3 regions of the Paenibacillus borealis genome follow, and region 3 is predicted to be linked to each of the others. Evidence: riboswitches for the same ligand, from Rfam matches in the RefSeq annotation. Region 3 holds a riboswitch; each other region holds the start of a gene.
What was found. A riboswitch is a leader RNA that binds a small molecule or an ion and turns the genes downstream of it on or off. The one in region 3 is predicted to bind cobalamin.

Region 1 (7,516 bases), 640 kb from region 3:
CGGCGGGCTGCTGCACTATCTGAAGCCTGAAGGGGCGCTGGAATCCCGGGTGCGGCTGAATGATATGTTCCTGGAGCGGTTCGACCGTGAGTATGATCTGATCCGCAAAAAAGGGATTCCGTCGCCGGAGATTCTGGAATGGTTCAAGGAGTATTTTGCGCTGCCGGGCCATAATTACCGGGTCAAAATTGTGGATTACTTCATCAACGGGATGCTGAACTGCCAGTCGGCAGGACGTGAGGATGCGCTTGCTGCCGCTTACGGTATTATTGAGGGCAACGATGAGCTTAGTGCGGCATTCTTCAAAAGAGTGCTGGCCCAGCCTATCTTCCGCAAAGCGTTGCTGGAGCCTTATATGGAAACCCGGCTGGCTGCCGCGCCGAAATCGGCGGATATTCTGCGGTTCGTCGCGCATTGGGGCCGTTTCCTTCCGGAGGCGCTTCAGCAGGCTTTCGTGCGCGATACCGTCAAGGAATATCTGCTGGAGAAGCTGCAGCGGGACAATGATCCGGTGGCGGCGGTAGCAGCGGTTCATGAGTCGGTGCAGAAAGCAGAGAAGGAACGCCGTAAAGGCAGCGGAGTACATCCAGAAGCATTGTCCCTGCTGCAGGAGCTGGGAACGGCTGCGGACCGGTTCCTGCTGAACCGGATCTCGCTGGATGAGCTGACACAGGAGCAGCTGCTGGAGATTGCGTTCCTGCGCTACCGGGATACGGCGGACTGGCAGCCGCCGCTGGATGCAATTGCTAAGCGTAAAGCGAATGCCCTGCGCGCTGCGTACCGCTGGTTCGGTGAGGAGAAGCCGGACGAGGAGATTTTCGCCGGGCTGTCTCCACGGGAGCTGGATGACGTACAGCTGCTCGGGGGGCGCTGGCTGAAGGAGTCGCGGAGCATCGAGCCGTTCGAACGGCTGCCGCTGGCCTTCTACCACAGCAGTGAACGTGAGGGCGGTCCGCTTGATTACGATGCGCTGCTGGATCTGGTGGCGCGCAAGGCCGGCGGTGATAAGGATACGGTCTACCGTTTCCTGGCCTGGTCGCAGCATAACCGGCTGTTCACCATCTCCAGCAAGAAGCTGTGGCCGAATTACCGGCGGGCGGTGCTGAAGTATTTCCTGAAGAACGACCGTGAGGCGTTCAAGAACCGCGATTTCCGCAAAAGCTATAGTTCGGCCGCGACGCCTGCTATGCAGAATGTCTACAATGAAGCCCGCTCCCAGCTGGCTTCACCGCTGGCGCGGTGGGTCAGCCGCAGCCGATTTCAAATCCTGATCTCCGGCACGGTGCTCGGGGTCGTGCTGATTGTTGCGATCATCGCTATTAGCTTGCTGCGGCCGGATGCGGATACCGCAGCGCCGCAGCCGACTGTGAGCCCGATTCGTGGCGATATCCACAATGCGGACGGACAAGAACAAGCCCCAGTCTCTGTGCGGCTGGCGGGCGGGGTGGCAGGTGCCGGGACGGGCAGCGGGACTGAAGGCGGTGAAACAGATGGCGCCGGGAATGCTGGCGGAACGGAAGGCACCGGGAATGCTGGCGGGGGTGAAAGCGGCGGGACGGAAGGCAACGGAAATGCTGGCGGGGCTGAAGGCGAAGGGGATGCAAGCAGCGCGGAAGCAGGCGTCAAGCTGGTGTTCAGCTTTGCCGCTGCGGCGGAATGCTCCGACTTCAAGCCGGCGGAGATCATCGTGATGTCCGGTAATAACGTTGCAGACACTTACAAGGTTGCGGCAACTGTGAGCAGTTGCCAGGCCGCCGGGGTTGATGGCGGCACTGGTGAGGCAGGAGCCGGGAATGATGGCGGCGCGAGTGGGGATGCAGCCGAAGCCTCCCCGGCAGCGGGTGCATCGGGCGCAGGGACACCTGCGCGCGTATATGAAGTGACAGTGGAGCTGGAGCCGGGCGCGAAGCTGGCCGTAGGTGATGTGATCACCGCCGGAAGCTATACACTGAAGCTCCAGGGTAGTCTGGGGGACACTCTGGGGAGTCCCCCAAGCAGTACTCCAGAGACTACACCCGGCACCGAGCCTGCTCCTTCCGCCAGCCCGGACACGGATGCAGACAAGGCTGCTGAATGAAGGCGGCGGATTAGGATCTGGCCTGAAATAACGATGCCCTGAATTAAGGACGGTAACGAGGAGGTCCTGAATCCGGGAAAGCCGGATGCGAAGATAGCTCTGGCATTCTTCAATTGTGCGGTGGCTAAGGCGGCAGAGAGGTCATTGTACTTTGTACACTCAAATCAGGAATAGAGGGCCCTATTTCGCATTCTATTGTATTTGGTACATTAGATTTCCGGATTTCAGAGCCTATAAGGGTCCCTTCGGAAATCAATTGTATTAAATACAGCAGAATGGATTATCACCCCCCTTTTATTCCCATTCTGTTGTACATAGTACAATCAACCGGCTGCTGACGCTCGCCGGAAGCAGAAGAAGCATTATATGAGGTCCTGAACAGCACGATATGCCGGGAGAATGCGGCGGGTGTTGCTCAGGATTTTTTTGCATGCTGAAGGGGCAGGGCTGCATACAATTGAAACAGCTTGTCTATAGACATACAGGGGAATAGTAGATATGATTGTTTGTGAATATTAAAATTTAATAAGCTTTGGAAAAAGGTGCGGATTTCCGTAGAAACAGGCACTGTCTTGCAATAGACGGGCACGCTGGTTCTTCGTCTGTAATCTGCTTAAAAGGGAAGGCCGGTGTAAGTCCGGCGCGGTCCCGCCACTGTAAATGCGGAGCGACTCCCGGGAAGCCACTGTCTGTTGATTGGACGGGAAGGCGGGGGAAGTGATGAAGCGTAAGCCAGGAGACCTGCCTTTTTCGTTGTTGTTTCTATTCTTCGGGGGTGAGAATGCGGAAGCAGGTGCAAATAAAAGCAGATGGCTGTGCAGAGGAAAGCCTCGCATCAGCCGCATGTATTGTAACCTTCCCCGGCCGCCCTTTACAGGGCGGTCTTTATGTTGCCGCCGCATCCGCGGAGGACGCAGGACTCATCTAATCTATTCCATTCTATTCAAAGAAAGAGGTCAAGCAATGAAGAACAATCTATCATCCAAGTTTATCCGGCTGGGTCTGATCGTAATCATGATGTTCGCGGTGCTGGGAGCGGCTGTAGCTCCGGCGGGACAGGCTTTTGCCCAGAGTGATACGGCAGCTGCCCAGTTGAGCACGAATGCCGCAGCTGTTAGTGTAGCTGATGCAGTCTATGCTACTGCGGAGTTTGTGCTGAAGAACGGGGTACAGTCCGACTGGCAGGCTATCGGCCTTGCCCAGGCGGGCTACAAGGTTCCGGATAGTTATTTAAAGGCGCTTGAGAGTAAAGTAGCCGAAGCCAAGGGGGGGTTCGCCAGAGCTACGGACTATGCGCGGATTACGCTTGCGGTTAGGGCGCTTGGCGGGAATCCGGCTGATGTTGCCGGCTACAACCTGATTGAGAAGCTCTATAATAACGATAAAATCACCGGCCAGACGCTGAACAATGCTGCCTACGTACTACTGGCGCTCGATTCCGGAACTTATACTATGCCTGACAATGCCAAATGGACACCGGCTAAACTGCTGGCTGAGATTCTGGCCAAGCAGAACACGGACGGCGGCTTCACCCTGACTACGGGTGCAAGTGATCCGGACATGACGGCGATGGTGCTTACAGTGCTGGCAGGACATAAGTATGATCCGGCAGCCAATACCGCCGGACAGCGTGCAGCAGCCTGGCTGGCGACCGCACAGGATAAGAACGGCGGCTATGGCGACAGCAGTGAAAGTGTCGCTCAAGCTATTATTGGTCTGTCTTCCTTTGGCATTGACCCGGCGGGAGCAGAGTATACTGTAGGCAATGTGAACCTTGTCAGCAAACTTCTGAGCTTCAGTGCAGCGGGTGGCGGGTTCGCTCATACGGCAGGCGGAAGCTACAATCAGCTCTCCACAGAGCAGGCGCTGGAAGCACTGGCAGCTTACAATCTGTTCAGCGCAGGCGGCAGGCTCTATGATCTCAGCAGTGTGCCTGTGAAGAATCCTCAGGTGAATGTGTCCGTTGCCATTGAAGGCCCTAACGGAACCCTGGCAGAAGGCACTGTGTATGCTGGCAATGTACTTCATGCGCTGGAGAAGACAGCAGCGGCGAAGAAGGTGGCCCTGGTCAATGAAGCGGGCAATTACGTGACGGGAATCGGCGGCGTGACTGCGGGTGCTTTTGGCGGCTATGACGGATGGATGTATGTTGTAGCGCGCGGTGGAGCGTGGATTTATCCAAGTGTGGGCATGGGCGATTTCCTTCTTGCAGAGAATGACCGTGTACTCGTCTATTATGGCGGGGATAACACACAGGTGGTAGAGTCTGTGACGGTCTCCCCTGCACAGCCGCAGCCTGGACAAGATATTACTGTAAAAGTGACGCAAAAGCAGTGGGTGTGGAATGAAGCGACCTTTACTTCCGACCCGGTATCCTCACCGGCTTCAGGGGTGCAAGTAGCTATCGGCGGTAAAACTGCTGTTACGGATGCTGCGGGTTCGGCTGTTATTGCCGGAGGCCTGACAGCGAATAAATATACGATTACAATTACCGGATATCTTAAAGACAGCACACCTGCAGTAGTCCGCTATTCGCAGCCGCTGACCGTGGCTTCTGCTGCGGCTGACCGTGCTGCTTTTACCGATGCGAAGTTAATTTCACCTTGGGCGCTGGAATCCGTATATACGGCCTATGACCGCAAGCTGATGAGCGGCGTCAGTGAGAGCAGCCTCGTGTTTGCACCGAAGCAGAATATTACCCGTGCTGAATTTGCGGCGCTGCTGCTGAGATTGACCGGCAACGAGCCGTCTGCGGCATCGTCAGCCCAGAGTTTCAGTGATGTTAAGGCTAATGCGTGGTATTATGGAGCAGTGAATAAAGCGAAGGAACTGGGTATTGTCAGCGGAGTAACAGGCACAGCCTTCAAACCGGACGGCCTGGTTACCCGCCAGGATATGGCTGTAATGATCTTGAGAGCCCTGAAGCTGGATGAAGCTTCGGCAGCGGCCGGCACCGGGAAATTCACCGACGAAGACCAGATCAGCAGCTACGCATTAACAGCGGTGCGCACAGTAACCGGACTTGGGATTATGAGCGGTACCGGCAGCGAATTCGCTCCTTCCGCAGCTGTAACCAGAGAAATGGCCGCTGCGGTGGCTGTTAGGCTGCCTTAGGCAAAGAGGATGGGCGAAGCGGATTGCTTTTTATAAATCCTGCACATAGTACAACATTTTCACCAGGATATCGGCTATATTTGAAAATTGTTGTACAAAAGGCAGCATTCCTCCTCCAACAAGCGGTGTAGCGGGATAATTCTTGTATTTCATACAACAATCTATCCGAATACCTAAGTATCTAGGAAGCTAAGTTGTATTCTCTGCAAGATTTTGCATCGAGCAGCCTAAGCGAACGTGCGGGAGGCGGCGGGCGGGATATATAAGTGGAAAAATGCCACCTAATTCCCGGTAAATCTCTCGGTATGGCGACGTAGTTGGAAAAACAACACTTAATCTCGCTTGAATTAACGAATGACCCGGGTATGGGCAGAATTAAGTGTCATTAATCCAACTAAGATCGGCAGTGAAGTCTGTATAGGCTAAATAAGTGTTAAAAATCCAATTGCTGTTCCGGTGGAGGGATATTTTGCGGAGTTTCGCCCGGGAAGGCATGCTTTCCCGGATTGAGGCGATGATTTAAAATGCTTATTAAAGCGAATAAGGCAAATGAAGCTATTGTTAGTGGAGCTAGAGCTAATGAAGCTGATGAAGCTATTGCTAGTGGAGTTAGGGCTAATGATGCAAATGAGCTAGTGCTAATGGGGCCAGAGCTAATGCTATTAATAAAGCTAGTGTTAATGAAACTGATAGTGATGCCAGCCAGTGCTTACGCTGCTGGCTGCTGATGGAGAAGCTCCTGCGGGTTGCGGAATTGGATGCTCGGCAGCCAAGAGGGGCTGGGGGCTGTGTTTGGCTCAGGATTAGTTTGTATATGTCATACTAAGAGATCATAAGGTGTATGGATGGAACGGGGAACAGGCTGACTGCCCCCGTTCTTTTCCCTTTTGTGGAGGTGCTTAAGGTAATGTTCAGTCTATTGAAACCAGTAAGGGCAAGGCTGTATCCGCTGCTCCTGCTTCTGAGTGTACTGCTGCTGGCCGGCTGCTCCCAGGCGCAGCCGGATTCCGCAGGCGGCGGGCTTGTGCCGCCCGCCGGTTCCCAGGCCGCGCAGACGCCGCGGCCTGAGGGCACTGCCATACCCTCCGCCACGGCGGACGGCATGGCAGCTTCAGCGCCGGCTGCAACCGCGCCGGCGCCCGGCCACACCGGCGCCGCCGAGCAAGCTCCGGCGGCTACGGGCAGCGCCGCCGAGCAAGCCCCGGCGGCCACGGGCAGCGCCGCCGAGCAAGCCTCGGCGGCTACGGGCAGTCCCGCCGTGAAAGCCCCGGCGGCTACCGGCAAGCCCGCCGAGCAAACCCCGGCGGCCACCGGCAAGCCCGCCGCCGCCACGAAGCAGCCGGCTGCAGCAGCATCATCCGCCGCTCCGCGTCCGGCGGCCACCGCGGCACCGGTGAATACGGTGACTCTCTCCATCACAGGAGATAAGGAGCATGGTGTTATTCTGTCAACGGCCGCCTATGAAATAGAGAAGAATGAGACTGCGCTGGAGCTGCTGAAGCGGATTACCCGCAAGCACAAGATTCAGATGGAGTATCAGGGCAGCAAAACCTTTGCCTATGTGGAAGGTATAGATAATCTGTACGAATATGATCATGGGGCGGAGAGCGGCTGGATGTACAAGGTGAACGGTGAATTTCCGTCCAAGGCTTCCGGCAGCTGGATTGTGAATCCCGGCGATACGATTGAGTGGCTGTATACGCTTGATCTTGGTAAGGATATCGGAGCTGCGGCACCATGAACAGCGGCTTCCGGTCCATGCATCCTGCGGTAGCCCTGCTGTATTATGCCGGACTGCTGCTGTTCGCCCTGCTGGGGCTTCATCCGTTGTTCCTGGTTACGGAGATAGCAGGCCTGCTGGCGTTGCTGCTGCTGCAAGGCCAGGGGAGGCTGCTGCTGCGCGGTCTGCCTTTTATGCTGCTGATGGCGGGCTCTGTCGCGGTGCTGAATCCGCTGTTCTCGCACAGGGGGGCACATATTCTCTTCTATTGGCTGGACCAGCCGATTACACTGGAGGCTGTGCTGTACGGGCTTATAATGATGACTGTACTGCTGACAATCTTCATCTGGTTCATTTCATACAATTACACGGTAACGACGGATAAATTCATGTATCTGTTCGCTGCGGCTGCACCCAGAACGGCACTGCTGACGCTGATGGCTATTAGGTTCGTTCCTTTGTTTCAGCGCCGGCTGCGCCAGATTACCCTGATTCAGCGCCTGCGCGGGGTGGATGTCCGCACGGGAAGCCTGCGCAAGCGGATGAAAGACGGCATGACCCTGCTGAAGGTGCTGCTCACCTGGTCGCTGGAGGAAGCGCTGCAG
Region 2 (7,516 bases), 1.9 Mb from region 3:
CCGTAATAACGGTGCATCGTATTGCCGAAGAGCGCCCCGGCCATAGCTGCGGTCTCGCGCAGCCTCGCCTTATACCCTCTGCGGCCTCCACGCAGCTTCCGGGCCAGCATCAGCCCATGGGCTGCATCTGTCAACAGGAACAGGAAGCGGTACATGATCAGCATCAGCTCCAGCACAATCTGCGGCATACGCAGCTTGCGCAGCACCTGCAGAAGCTCGCTGAACGGGGTGGTGAACATCAGGAAGAAGAAGCAGCTCATGCAGGCCGAGACTCTGGCCAGCAGTTCACCGGCCCGCTCCAGTCCTGCTGCTGTGATATACATCGGGAGCGGCGGCCCCGAAATCCGGAATACGCCAGCTTCCCCGGCAGCCGGACGGCCGAATTCCACGAGCAGTGCCGGTACACTCAGGCAATAGAACAGCAGCGCCGTGCCAAACAGCAGCCCGTAGGCGCGACAGGGAATTTTGGCATGCAGGGTGCACCAGAGCATCATCCACACCGTAATCCCAATCTGCAGCACCGGATGCACTGTATAGGAGAGCAGGAACATCAGTGCCGCGAACGAGCTTTTCCACATAGGGGACAGCTGCCGCAAGGCATTATTATAAGAAAGCACATCAATACGTCTTATCACTTGCTGATGCTGTTCTGCTTCGGCTGGCCTTGCTTCCCTTTCAGCAGCCCCAGTGAATATCCGATCACGCCGGCGCCAATCGCCGCCTGAAGTGCGAACAGCATACTCTCCGTCTCACCCGGGAGTTCGGTCAGCGGCTTGAACCAAGGTTCATATTCCGGGTTAATCTCTGTGATTACCCCTTCGGCCGCATCATCGGCCCCGCCGAATTCACCATTAACGAACAGCAGCGGCAAGACACACAGCAATACTACGGCCAGCAGCATTAATCCATTTTTCCATTTATTGCTCATTATGCATTTCCCCCTTTGACCTTGCGTTTCAGGAGCGACATTTCATTCGGACTATACGATTTCAGCCAGTTCCACAATAATACGGTCAGCAGCCCTTCGCTGATAGCCAGCGGAATCTGCGTCACGGCAAAGATCCCCCCGAATTTGAGAAAAGACGCCAGGACCCCGCCATCCGCAGCCGGAAAAGCCACCGCAAGCTGAAAGGAAGTCACTACATAGGTCATCAGATCGGCAACCGCTGCCGCACAGAACAAGGCCAGCTTCTCGCGGTCAGGCAGCTTCATCATCAGCTTATACACTGCATATCCGGCAAAAGGCCCCGCGACCGCCATCGAGAACGCATTCGCCCCAAGCGTAGTGATTCCCCCGTGCGCCAGAAGCAGCGCCTGAAACAACAGGACGACTGAGCCGATTACGCCCATCGGGAGCGGCCCCAGCATAACTGCGCCAAGTCCGGTACCTGTTGGATGCGAGCTGCTTCCTGTAACGGAAGGCATTTTGAGCGCCGATAGAACGAAGGTGAACGCCCCTGCCAGACCCAGCAGCAGCTTCAGCTCCGGATTCTCCTTGGTCATCGATCTAAGCCTGATAATACCGAGCACAAAGAACGGTAAGAACGCCACCCACCAGAACACAGCCCAGCCTACCGGCAGAAAACCTTCCATAATGTGCATAGCCTGGGCCGTTCCCGGTTCATTCAGCATAAAGTACACTGTAAATCCGGCAATCAGCGCCGCAAAACTCCAAAATCCGCGTTTCTTCATTCGTCAGCCTCCAAGTTTCTTAAATTTAGCAAACCAAAAAACTCCCGCCCTTCAGGGTGGGAGTGTATGTACGCAGGTATGATTCGATAGAGAGCACTGCCGTGCGCCAACAAGGGGTTCTGCACCCGGTCTGCTCCGCATGGCCGCTCAACGCTGTGTCTGCATAACATTGAACCGGCTCTGATCTTCAAGATTCCCTCCGGTCCTGCAGGCACATCGCCTCATCTCATTAACCTATCCGTACACCGCTCCTATCCGCGTAGAGTCGTGGTGTGCGTAATCAAGGTAGGTCTCCTGGCTTGGAATACGGGCGCTACATCCTTCGTCTTCCCCGGGGATTTCCCCAAGTGACTTCTTGAAGTTCAGCTCTTCCTTACAGTGGCGGGACCGCTCGGGACTTGCACCCGATTCCCTGTTATCCCTTGCCTGATCCGGCAAGAGCACCTTGTTACATCGCTAATCCATCCTACATCATAGCGGAACAGGCTCTGCATGTCTGTGATAAAATTGGAGCGGCTGCGATGCGCAGTGTTCATTTGCTTGTAAGGCAGCTTCATTTATTTGTGAGGCAATGTTCATATGCTTGTAAGAATGTCATTTGAGTAATATAATTATTAACTATATAACCTGAACGTGGAGGCATCGCATGAAACTTGATCTAACCGAACATTCCTTACCCGTGTACGAAGCGTTATCCAGTACTGTGCGCCTGCAGATGCTGCGGCTGCTGTCTGAACAGCCCATGAACGTCAAGGAACTGGCCGGCGCGCTGAAGCTCAGCAGTGCCATTATGACGATGCATGTGCGCAAGCTGGAAGCAGCCGGGCTGATCCGCAGCCACATGGCTCCCGGACGGAGCGGACTGCAGAAGATTTGTACACTGGCCACCGAGGGGGCAGAGATTATTTTTCCCGGACAAGCCAGAACACAGCGCCGGGGCTACCGCAAGGAGATACCGGTCGGCCACTACTCCGATTTCCAGATTGAACCGACCTGCGGCTTATCTACGACCGAGCGGGTAATCGGCAACTTTGACGATCCGCGGTATTTCTGGGATCAGGAGCGGGTGAATGCGGGTATTCTGTGGTTCGGCAAAGGATTCGTGGAATACAAAATCCCGAACTTCCTGCTGTCCAGCCAGAAGCCTGAGGAACTGGTCATCACGATGGAAATTGCCTCCGAAGCCCCGTCCATCAATAATAACTGGCCTTCTGACATCACCTTCACATTGAACGGTCAGCGGCTCGGCTTCTGGACCAGCCCCGGAGACTACGGGGACAGTCCGGGCAAATACACTCCAGCCTGGTGGCCTGCGCTCACCAATCAATATGGACTGCTTAAGCAGCTGCGGATTACACCCGCAGGCACATTCATGGACGGGCAGAAGCTGTCAGAGGTTACGCTGGAGCAGGTCGGCATCCGTGATAAGCAATGGACGTTCAAGGTCTCTGTGGAAGAGGATGCGGAGCATATCGGCGGCCTTACCTTGTTCGGCAAGGGGTTCGGCAACTATAACGAGGATCTTGTGTTTGAACTATTCTATACAGATGCAGTTGAAGCTTCGGCAAGTCCCAGCCGGACGGAATGACCCGGACAGGATGGGGCAGCAAACAGCGGCAGCGGGAGACCTTAGGCTCAGGTCCCCCGCTGCCGCTGTTTTGATTACGGGTATATTACAGGCCAGCTTTGCAGTTTAATCCGTCAACGGCTGCCACAGGCCGCCGCCCGGCAGCGGACAGCCGCGCGCCTTCAGCCGGGCCACAACCGGTATAATACAGCCGCAGGCAATGCAGGTTACACCATCCTGCAGCTTGGGACAAGCTTCGCATAGCGCAACCCGCTTGGCATAGACTTCGTCCGGGGCTGTATTCTCCGGATTGAACATGGAGGAGGCGAGAATCCGGGCAATCTGCGCTTCCGTCACTTTGTAATCCTCCCGGCATCCTTTACACGCTGAAGTTGTAGTCATGCTGCTTCCCTTCTCTTTAAGCTCCCGGAGTAATTGCCAGTACTGTCACCGACATTGGCGGCAGTTCAACTGTAAGCTTATTTCCTTCAAGCTTGAAGGCGGTGAACGGCTGCGGCACTACCGCTTCCGGCTGCTCGAAGGTATTGTGGGCATCGATGGAAGACCCGGCAAGTGTAGTACCGCTTACGGTTGCAGGTTGTCCGGCAAGGCCCCGCAGCTCCAGCGGTAATGCAGCCGATGCTTCATGATTCAGGTTGCACAGGCTGACATGAATCACGCCCTCTGCTGTTACAGAAGCCGAAGCAGATACTTCAGGAATCTCCGCACCCTCATAGCTGTATAACGGGCTATCCACTGTCAGATCCAGCAGCTGCGCATCCTGGTGGACCTTGTACATGTTGAATACATGATAGGTTGGAGTCAGCAGCATTTTCTCGCCTTCGGTCAGAATGACCGCCTGCAGCACGTTAACGGTCTGGGCAATGTTCGCCATCCGCACACGGTCGCTGTGCTTGTGGAAGATATTCAGGGTCAGACCGGCAACCAGCGCATCGCGGATCGTATTCTGCTGGTAGAGGAATCCAGGGTTCGTACCGGGTTCCACATCATACCAGGTGCCCCATTCATCAACGATCAGGCCCACTCTTTTGTCCGGATCGTATTTGTCCATAATGACACTGTGGCGGGTAACCAGCTCATCCATGAACAGCGCCTTCTTCAATGTGTTGAAATATTCATCCGTTCCATAGCCGGTAGCTGCACCTTTATTCGCCCAATCCGAAGTCGGCAGGGTGTAGTAGTGCAGGGTAAGCGAATCCATGAACCGGGTCGCTTCACGCATCAGCACTTCGGTCCAGTTATAATCATCCGAATTGGCGCCGCAGGCGATCCGGTGAATTTTGTTATCCCCATAATTGCGCACATAAGTCTGGTAACGGCGGTACAGGTCAGCATAATATTCAGGACGCATATTGCCGCCGCAGCCCCAGTTCTCATTGCCCACGCCGAAGTAAGCTACACTCCAGGCCTCTTCCTGGCCGTTCTTCTGGCGCAGCTCAGCCATTGGCGATACACCGTTAAAGGTCAAATACTCAACCCACTCGGACATCTCCTGTACCGTTCCGCTCCCTACATTGCCGTTGATGTACGGCTCACATTCCAGCATGGCGCAGAGCCGCATGAATTCATGTGTACCAAAATGATTGTTCTCAACCGCACCGCCCCAATGGGTATTGATCATCCGCTTGCGTTCTTCACTCGGTCCAATGCCGTCCTTCCAGTGGTATTCATCGGCGAAGCAGCCGCCCGGCCAGCGCAATACGGGAATCTTCATTTCCTTAAGCGCTTCCACTACATCGTTGCGGATCCCCTTCGTGTTCGGAATCGCCGAATCTTCCCCTACCCAGATGCCTTCATAGATACAGCGTCCCAGATGCTCAGCGAAATGTCCATAGATGTTGCGGTTAATTGTGCCTTTGCGGATGTCAGTGTTCAGTACGATGCGTTCTGCCATTTCAGTTAACGCTCCTCTTTAAGTTAATATATTTGTTAATCATTTAACACTTATATTAATATTATAGTCAGGCTTCCGCCGGTTCGTCAATCTTTAAATTATGTGGCTCGTGCTACCGTTTCTTAAGAATCTTTCCATCCTTCGCTGAGGTGGCACATAGGATAAAGTACCGCTTTGGGTTGTCAGGCCCGTTTTCCCTCCAAAAAAAATCCTTTGACACCAAGATGTCAAAGGATAAAGGAAAGCCGAAAGGTCTTCATGTTTGGGGGGAACGGACTTCATCGATCAGGTCTGCGATGAGAATATAACGGTCGGGAGCTGCGCCGATAAAGTGAAAGGGATAGCAGGTGCTTACGGTTAGGACAGCGTGGTCTGTAGGTACAATAATCGTTTTATCGTCTTTATGAACAATCCGTATAGCACTTATCTTATAGGTGAAAGAACCGGCTGATGTATCAACGACAAGCTCGTTTCCTATTTCCAGCTCGCCTAATTTGGCAAAGACTGTATCCCGGTGTCCGGAGAGAACCGAATTGTTATTCTCACCCGGCAGGACGCTTTCCGGGAAATGTCCAATTCCTTTCTCCAGCTCATCCTCGTTCGTCCCGTGAATAATCGGAAGAATTTGCTGTAATGCCGGAATTATCAGCTGTCCGATAACATCGCCTTCAAGCGGCCTAATAGGATAAAGGATATCATCCTGCGGCGGCAGGCTGCCGGAATCGCCTGCTTCTGCCGGAACGGCGATGCTGCTCCTTGCACTATTACGCAGATCAGCCTGAATTGGGATAAGATCAGTATTCTCATTATAAGCAACGGGAACGGCTTGCGCCTGAATATGAATCAGGGCCCAAGAGATAGACAGGATCCCCAGAAGCATTGATCCCAGGGAGATCATGTATATTAGTTTTCCGGCTTTTACTTTATGCCCAGTGTGCCGTTTATTCACGAAGCTTTCTCCTCCATAAGATTACTCCTCCCATTATGGTTAATAGAGATCCGGAGAGAAGCAAGTTGTACCACGGCGTCGCGGTAGCCGGAAGCTGGCCTCCGTTGACTGTAGGTACAGATACGGGAACCGCCTCAAACTTAAACACTGTTCCGTTATGGGAGGTGAATGTCACCAGAATATTATAAGTCCCTACCGGTGCTTTAGCGATCCTATACTTGACACTTTCAGTTCCTTCTATATTGTATACCTTTCCCCCCAGATCGAAATTCCACACACCAGTTTCTTCTTGATGATCAGGAAGCTTTGCATCAATAACTATATCCCCGTCTGGAAGTAAGCCTACTTTAAGCCATTCCGTTGCAACAATCCAATCAGGCACTGCAGGCAGCTCCGCAGGAGATGAAGCGGCAGGAGTATTGGCAGATGAAGCAGCGGGGCCAGGCGTTGCTGTAGCCGGCATTAGCGTTACTGTTGCTGGCGTTGGCGTGGCCGGCATTGGTGTTACTGATGCTGATATTGGCGTGGCCGTGGCCGGTACTGGCGTTGCTGTGGCCGGTACTGGCGTTGCTGTGGCCGGTACTGGTGTTGCTGTGGCTGGTACTGGTGTTGCCGTGGCTGGTACTGGCGTTGCTGTGGCCGGTGCTGGCGTGGCCGTGGCTGGTACTGGCGTTACTGTAGCCGGTACTGGCGTTGCTGTGGCTGGTACTGGCGTTGCTGTGGCCGGTATTGGCGTTGGTGCATCTGTTACTACAGGCGGTTGTACCGGTGGTTCCACAGGCGGCTCCTGTACACAAACCGGAACAGTAATGTTAGACGGGCCCGGGCCAGTGAATGTAACTGCATTTTGTGACAGAATTCTGCCATTTATAATAGTATTAATACCAACCGTGGTTGCTGAAGATTGACTCAATAAACTGCCTTTGAACTCCGTATTGGCCGCGAGTGTCGTGGCCCCGTTTACCACCCAATAGATATTACAGGCTTGTGCCCCGTCTGTTAATAGAATTTTCGTACCGGCTGCTGTATCCAATGTCCCTGCAATTTGGAAGATAAAAATATCATCACCGCTAAGAGTTACATCTGCACTGATATTAACTGCACCTGGATAATTATATATACCGGGCAGCAGGATTTCGCCTCCCAGATCCGCTCCAGCCGTTCCATTAACAGTAGGCACCTGTGAATTTGCATACCCAATGGCATTTCCCAAATCAATATCAGCAGCATGATAAATACTATCATCTAAATAATTATTCCCGTTCGTTATATGTGGAATTACGGTCTGGGTAATAGCTCCCGTATCTCCGGAAACGGAAGTCTCAACCGTTGTCATCGTCTTGGCGAGTAGCCCGAAAGTGGCCGCTGAACCCAAATTCATGTCTATTACCGC
Region 3 (7,516 bases):
CTTGCCAAAAAGTCCAGTTCGTCTAGTCATGGCCCCATCCTCTTTCTGTATATGGTTTGCTGTTCTGCATCCGCTTATAAATATCATACATGACTGTCCACCTGCAGACACGCTAAAAAATATGGAGAATCCTGTCGGATCACGGGGAATGCCGTAAACCGAAAAAAAAGACGCAGTCTCCGGATTTCCGGAAAACTGCGCCTCTCAACCTATCAACGGCGCCATACGTAAAGAATCTAATTTCAACTCATACCCAAACTGCGGAAATAGTCTAGTGCCAGCTTGGCGCTTGCAAGGGATGATACGGCGTAGACCTCCTGCTCAACAATGTAGTACAGGATTCCGCTGTCCTCTGCCGCCGCGAAGACGCTCCCGAAATCAACCTGCCCCTGTCCGAGATCCGTTTCTTCATTATCAGCGCCGAAATCCTTAATGTGGACCAGCGGAACACGGCCGGCGTAACGCGAGACATAGTCAACGGGCCGGGCTCCGCCCCTGTGCACCCACCCCAGATCAAACTCGGCGAGCATATGCTCTGCAGGAATCTGCTCCAGCCATATATCAATGACCGCTTTGCCTTCTACTTGCGCGAACTCATAAGCATGATTGTGGTAGCCATACTGCATGCCCGCTGCCCGGACCATCGCAGAAGCCTTCTCCAGGAATGGGATCACTGCCGTCACATCCTCCATGGAGGGATTCTCGGGAAGCGGTGCCGATGGCGTGATGATATATTGAAGTCCAAGCTCTGCCGCATATTCTATTTCTCTGGATAATGCCCGCTCCAGATTGTCCAGGCTGCTGAAATCCAGGCCCACATGCGCTGAAGGCGCCGCAAGGCCCAGGCCATCCAGCGTGCGGCGGAGCTCCCCAGCCGATACGCCGAAATAACCGGCAAACTCCACCGCCCGATACCCCATTTCCGCAACCTTGCCCAGTGTGCCCAGGAAATCGCGTTCGGTCTGGTCACGCAGCGTATACATTTGAATCCCTATCTGCTGTGATGCTCCTGCCATGATAGAATCCTCTCCTTATAGGTTGAATCTGATTGGAACCCGGAAATGTACATCTTCCATTAGCGGGTGCTATTCTTCCTGCAGCTTGCGCTCCACCGATTCCAGCTTACTGCGGCTGGTGGAAGGCTTGTCACGCCGGTCATCAATCTTAAGTGAGGTGGAGACCCGCTGTGCCCCTGCCGCAAAAGGTGACTCATGCAGCGCTTCTACCGCTGCGAGTATCCGCGCAACCGGCCCTTCGATAATCGTACCCATAGAAGTAAGCTCGAAGGTAATCCCCTCCACCGTCTGCAGCACACGCTGCATATCTGCTACATAACTGCTGAGACTGGTACTGCCTGTGCCGATCGGAATAACGGTTACTTCGCCAATAGCCATCTTTCAATCCCTCCCAAAGCATACGTTAATAGCATATATGAGCATCGCCTGCTCTCCTTTTAATTGTACCCCTTCAACGGCACTCCCACAAATCGGCGGGGGTTCTTCCTCTCACTCCTCTTCATCCTGCTACTGATTTCCCCGAATAGATTCACAGGGTCATGCGCACTATATTTATGGAGTCTTTGTGGCATCTTTTGGGACAATTTATGACTCATTTACGGCTGCATCTACAGGAAAGTTGTGGATTACCTGTGGACTAACTGTGGATCATCTGTGAGTAAACCTGCGGAACCCGCTCCCCGCGCGGATTCTCAAAAAAATGTTTACAAACACAATATATTGAGTTACTTTTATTTAACAACAACAAAATATAGTAGAAACAGGTGTTTCACCCTCTTACTAGGGTTGAAGCTTAATAGGGAAGCGCGGTGCAAATCCGCTGTGGTCCCGCCACTGTAACCGGATGCTTCAGGCCCGCCAGAGCCTCTGGAGCAGCATCCTCCGACAAGAAGCCACTAAGGGACTGCGAGGCCCCTCGGGAAGGCGCCGGAGGGCATGCCGGAAGCCAGGAGACCTGCCTGTTTCAGTGGCACCGCTTAGACTCCTGCGAGGAACAGGCGAGGTGTCCGCATGCGGCCTGCAAGTGCAGAGTTAGCCTTTCCGTTATTCGGGCCAGAGGCTGCCGATACCTGAGGACGATAGATTATTGTCCTCAGGTATCGGCTTCTGCGGAATGTACAAGAACGGGTTATACATAGCGATAGACTAGATCCACACCCGTTCGTATCTTCCACATAGACCACCGGCAAATTTCCGCTTTACGGATATTTGCACTACGCATTCGGGCATTTCCCGCCTTCCCGGCTGGAGATGCCTTTTTACTGATGTCCTGGAGCATACGCTTCAGGTTTACGATACTGAGAGGAGAGAGCTATACAATGACGCTGCTGGAGAAACGATATAACGGGGGACAAGCTGCACAGGAGGTTCTTCTGGAAGAAGTGATTCATCTAGGCAAGGATATTATCGACAGCCGGGATTTAGATCTGCTGCGCGAGAATGCCAACTTGAACGGGGAGAGCTTCTCCGGCAAAATGAGCAAATTCGGCAGTGAATATTCCAAGTGGTATGCCCGCAACTTCACTATGCCGCCGCAGCTCGTGCAGGCTATTGAAGATAATGTCGTATATGTACACGACCTGGATCAATACGCCATTGGAACAACCAACTGCATCTTCATTCCGTTTGAACGGCTTCTCCGCGAAGGCTTCAATACCGGCAACGGCAGCGTCCGCCCTCCGAATTCGATTATGACGGCTATGTCGCTGGTGGCGATTATTTTCCAGTCCCAGCAGAACGCACAGTACGGCGGTGTATCCGCCAATAAGCTGGATTACGATCTGGCGCCTTATGTCACCAAATCCTTCGCCAAGCTGTTCCGCAAGGGAATGGAATACTTCGAAGAAGGTACGGACGGTGAAGCTCTCGGTGAGATCACTATGACCCGCAGCGATCTGGAAGAGAAGTATCCGCGCGCCTTCCGTTTCGCCCTGAAAGAGACAGAAATTGAAACGCTTCAGGCAGCGGAGAGTATGGTACATAACCTGAATACCATGTCCAGCCGCTCCGGCGGCCAGATTCCTTTCACAAGCATCAACTACGGAACCTGCACCTCTCCGGAGGGCCAGCTCGTGATCAGCTCCCTCTTAACTGCTACTATGAACGGACTTGGCAGCGGAGAAACACCAGTGTTCCCAATTCAGATCTTCAAGTGCAAACAGGGTGTCAACCAGCAGCCTGGTGATCCTAACTATGAGCTGTTCCTGAAAGCGGCAGAGTGCTCTGCACGCCGACTGTATCCGAACTTCGCCAATCTGGATGCTCCGCTGAATATGCAGTACTACGATCCGACCGATCCGGATACTGAATTTGCTACGATGGGCTGCCGGACACGTGTTCTGGGCGACCGCTTCGGACGCAATCACTGCTCGGGCAAAGGCAACCTTTCATTCAATACGCTTAACCTTGTACGTCTTGGTCTGGCTTACGGCACAGTAACCGGCCGCCGCCTTGCCGCTGATGAGGAAGGCTTCTTCGAAGATCTTAATCATTATATGGACGTTGCACTGGACGGCCTGCTCCACCGTTTCCGCATCCAGGCTTCCCAGAAGGCCAAAGCCTCCGATTTCATGATGCGTGAAGGGGTATGGGAAGGCGGCGAGCAGCTTGCACCGGAAGATAACGTAGGGGAACTGCTGAAGCACGGCAGCCTGTCCCTTGGTTTCATCGGTATGGCGGAGTGCATGAAGGCTATGTACGGCAAACACCATGGCGAAGATATGGAGGTCCATGCCAAGGCAGTGGCTATTGTCCGCCACATGCGTGAATACTGCGACCGCAAGAGCGAAGAGCTGGATCTGAACATCACTCTATTCGCAACACCTGCCGAAGGTCTCTCCGGCAAGTTCACCAAGATAGACCGCAAGGTTCTCGGTTCCATCCCGGGTGTAACGGACCGTGAATACTATACGAATTCATTCCACATTCCGGTCTATTACGACCTGAGCGCAGCCAAGAAGATCAGCCTGGAAGCTCCATTCCATGAATATTGCAACGCCGGAGCGATCTCCTATGTAGAGCTGAACGGCAATGCCCGCAGCAACCCGGCAGCATTCGTCAAAATCATCAAATACGCGCTGGAGCAGGACATCAGCTATTTCAGCATTAACCACCCGATTGACCGCTGCTCCGGCTGCGGCCACGAAGGTGTGATCGGCACGAACTGCCCGTCCTGCGGTGCTCATGAAGATACAACGCATATCCGACGGCTGCGCCGGGTAACCGGATATCTGACCGGCGATTATCAGACCCGCTTCAACGCCGCCAAGCAAGCTGAAGTACGGGACCGCGTTAAGCATCTATGAACATCTGCGGATATTATCCGGAGTCAATCAATGAAGGAGAGGGATTGCGGGCGGTCCTCTTCTTCAGCGGGTGCCGCCACCGCTGCCCCGGATGCTTCAACCCGAAGACCTGGAACTTCAATTACGGAGAGGTCTTCACTCCGGAGCGCAGGCAGGAGATTATCGCCGAGATAGCAGATAATCCGCTGCTGGACGGCTTGACTCTGGCTGGCGGGGATCCGTTCTTCTCGGCAGAGGAAGCGGCGGACTTCATCCATGAGCTCCGCGCCGAGCTGCCGGGCTTCCCGGTCTGGATCTATACCGGTTATACGTATGAGGAGCTGACGGCTTCCCCCGGTTCTCCGGAATGGAATCTGCTGGCCTTGTGCCAGGTGGTCATTGACGGACGGTTTGTAGAGGAACTCAAAGACACCACTCTCCCCTACCGGGGAAGCAGCAACCAGCGGATTATAGATATTCCGGCGAGTCTTACCGGAGACAAGATTGTACTCTGGGAGCCTGCACTTAGCTTTCAGAGGGTATAAAATTACCTAAGACATATAATTCCTTATATTTAAAAAAGGGCACTAAACTACCGCATTCCGGTGGTTTAGTGCCCTTTTATGTTCCTCAGGAGGGTAATATCGTACGCCTATTCTCCCGCCTTACGTCCCGCCTTATGTGCTGTCTCGTCCGCCAGCTCTTCCAGCACGCTGTTCAGCCGCAGCTTCAGCTCCTCGGCCAGCTCAACGACACCCTGGTCGTTGCGCACAGCCTGCGAGTCAACCGCATAGACACCGCCAAGAATGTGCCGGGCGCCCAGCACAGACAGCACCGGCTTCAGCGCGTAGTCAATCGCGAGCAGATGCGCGAGGCTGCCGCCCATGAAGAGCGGCAGCACGATTTTGCCGGCCAGCCCTTTTTGCGGAACCAGGTCCAGGAAGGTCTTCAGCACTCCCGTATAGGAAGCTTTGTACACCGGACTGACGACAATCACCGCGTCCGCTTCAGCCACCAGGCCATTCGCTTTGACGATGGCTTCGCTCTCAAACTTGGTATGAATCAGATCCTCCGCCGGAAGCTCCGCTACATTAATCCGTTCCACTTCAAACCCGCGTTCCCGCAGATCCTCTTCAGCATATTCAATCACGGCATTGATCCGTGATACCAGGGATGGCGTACCGTTAATTACCACTATTTTAGCCACTTCCGCACCTCTTCCGTCCGCTTTTATAAGATATGCCGGGCTGCTGTGCCGGACACAAATACTTTAAATTAGTAATAATCCTAGCAGAGTACAGGGAATATTGTCAAACCTCAATTGCGCTTGCATCCCGGTCCTTCTATGGTTATAATAAACGGCAAACCTATATCCCGACCAGGCCAATGACCGGCATCCAACCGCGAGGCGTCTGCGACCGGAGCAGTTCCCCTGTTCCCTAAGTTTACCGGGTTTCGCCCGTTACCGCGAAGACCAAAGAGGGCCTTATTCCGCGCTATACAGCTGTTTTACCGGAATGGGGTCAACCTGGGTGGCACCGCGAGCTGGCGCTCCTCGTCCCATGGATGAGGGCGTTTTTTGTATTTTTTTAAACACAAAAAGGAGCGGATGCGGCATGCTGGACATGAACTGGATCAGGGAGAACGAGGATATTGTACGGAAGACGGCGGAGTGGAAAAAGGTAGCGTTCCCGCTTACGGAGCTGCTGGAGTGGGATGACCGGCGGCGGCAGGCCCGCCGGGAAACGGAGCAGCGCCGGGCAGAGCGCAATGCGCTGACCAAAGAAGTCGAGCGCCTGCTGCGCCAGGGCGACGCTGCAGGCGGAGAACAGGCCAAGGAGCAGGTGCGGGAGATCAACGGCCAGCTGACCACGCTGGAGGCAGGGCTCCTTGAAGCGGAGCGCCGCTGCGGCGAGCTGCTGCTGCTCGCGCCGAATCCCATATCGGCGGATACGCCGATCGGGCCGGACGACAGCGCGAATGTGGAGCTGCGGCGGCATGGATCGCCGCCGGTATTCGGCTTCAGTGCGCGCGACCACGTCGAGCTCGGAGAGCTGCACGGCATCCTCGACATTCCGCGCGGCGTCAAAGCCGGCGGACCCCGCAGCTACGTGCTGAAGGGGGCCGGGCTGCTCCTGCATCTGGCTGTGCAGCGGCTGGCGCTGGATGTACTGATGCAGCGCGGCTTCACCGTGATGGATGTGCCGGTAATCGTCCGGCCGGAAGCGCTGGAGCGGACCGGGTTCTTCCCTGGCGGCATGGATCAGACCTATGAGCTGACGGGAGAGAAGCGCTGGCTGGCCGGCACCTCGGAGGTATCGCTGGTCTCGCTGTACAGCGATGAGATCCTCGATCTCGAAGCGCCGCTGCGGCTGGCCGGAATGTCGGCCTGCTTCCGCCGCGAGGTAGGCTCGGCAGGCCGCGATGTACGCGGGCTGTACCGTGTACACCAGTTCTCGAAGATCGAACAGGTGGTGATGTGCCGGAACGATGCGGGGGAGTCGGAGCAGATGCTGCAGGAGATTCTCGGCAATGCCGAGCATATTCTCCAGCTGTTGGAGCTGCCTTACCGGGTAGTGGCCGTCTGCAGCGGCGACATGGCGATGAAGACACATAAGCAATATGACATCGAGACCTGGATGCCCAGCAGAGATGCTTATGGGGAGACCCATTCGGCTTCGAATCTGCTCGACTTCCAGGCCCGCCGCTCAGGCATCCGCTACCGTGATGAAGACGGGCGGCTGCAGTACTGCCATACCCTGAACAACACGGCGGTTGCCACGCCGCGCATTCTGATTCCGCTGCTGGAGAATCACCAGCAGGAAGACGGATCGGTCTATATCCCGCAGGCGCTGCGGCCTTATATGGGCGGCGCAGAAAAGCTGATGTTATAGAAATAAACAGAAACGGCCTCGCCGTCCTTCAATGGGCAGCGAGGCCGTTTCTATTCTCTTTTAGACTTTACATTCTATTAACATTAAGTTTACATAGTTTTCAGGAAAAAAAGCTGTATTCATCAAGAAATCCCTTAAATATTAAAATATTTTAGGGATTCTTCCTATTAATTTATGCACTATTAACAAATTTTGACGAAAAATTGCTTTGGAAAACTATTATCTCTATTATATTTAAGTGGAAATGATATTTTATGGGGAGGTATACTTACATGAAACTTTCTTCACAATGCAGGAGGCCGCTTAGTCTATTCCTAGCGGT

Region 1: linked by a shared signal. The riboswitch ahead of PBOR_RS35260 (S-layer homology domain-containing protein) and the one ahead of PBOR_RS02400 (anaerobic ribonucleoside triphosphate reductase) in region 3 are both predicted to bind cobalamin.
Region 2: linked by a shared signal. The riboswitch ahead of PBOR_RS10055 (energy-coupling factor ABC transporter permease) and the one ahead of PBOR_RS02400 (anaerobic ribonucleoside triphosphate reductase) in region 3 are both predicted to bind cobalamin.

The regions. Positions count from the first base shown of each region.
Region 1 covers NZ_CP009285.1:1,185,878-1,193,393, forward strand. Annotated here, with positions in the region: gene PBOR_RS04990 (GAP1-N2 domain-containing protein) at 1-2,077, shown strand, start outside; cobalamin riboswitch at 2,649-2,840, shown strand; gene PBOR_RS35260 (S-layer homology domain-containing protein) at 3,041-5,191, shown strand; gene PBOR_RS05000 (hypothetical protein) at 5,716-5,919, shown strand; gene PBOR_RS05005 (DUF4430 domain-containing protein) at 6,099-6,932, shown strand; gene PBOR_RS05010 (energy-coupling factor transporter transmembrane component T) at 6,929-7,516, shown strand, end outside.
Region 2 covers NZ_CP009285.1:2,401,463-2,408,978, reverse strand. Annotated here, with positions in the region: gene cbiQ (cobalt ECF transporter T component CbiQ) at 1-617, opposite strand, end outside; gene PBOR_RS10060 (energy-coupling factor ABC transporter substrate-binding protein) at 632-928, opposite strand; gene PBOR_RS10055 (energy-coupling factor ABC transporter permease) at 928-1,692, opposite strand; cobalamin riboswitch at 1,960-2,155, opposite strand; gene PBOR_RS10050 (ArsR/SmtB family transcription factor) at 2,339-3,280, shown strand; gene PBOR_RS10045 (DUF6171 family protein) at 3,386-3,661, opposite strand; gene PBOR_RS10040 (alpha-N-arabinofuranosidase) at 3,678-5,174, opposite strand; gene PBOR_RS10035 (class D sortase) at 5,431-6,054, opposite strand; gene PBOR_RS36160 (ice-binding family protein) at 6,116-7,516, opposite strand, start outside.
Region 3 covers NZ_CP009285.1:549,910-557,425, reverse strand. Annotated here, with positions in the region: gene PBOR_RS02415 (cache domain-containing sensor histidine kinase) at 1-30, opposite strand, end outside; gene PBOR_RS02410 (sugar phosphate isomerase/epimerase family protein) at 243-1,016, opposite strand; gene PBOR_RS02405 (MTH1187 family thiamine-binding protein) at 1,086-1,394, opposite strand; cobalamin riboswitch at 1,762-1,993, shown strand; gene PBOR_RS02400 (anaerobic ribonucleoside triphosphate reductase) at 2,336-4,321, shown strand; gene nrdG (anaerobic ribonucleoside-triphosphate reductase activating protein) at 4,318-4,845, shown strand; gene ssuE (NADPH-dependent FMN reductase) at 4,953-5,507, opposite strand; gene serS (serine--tRNA ligase) at 5,917-7,194, shown strand.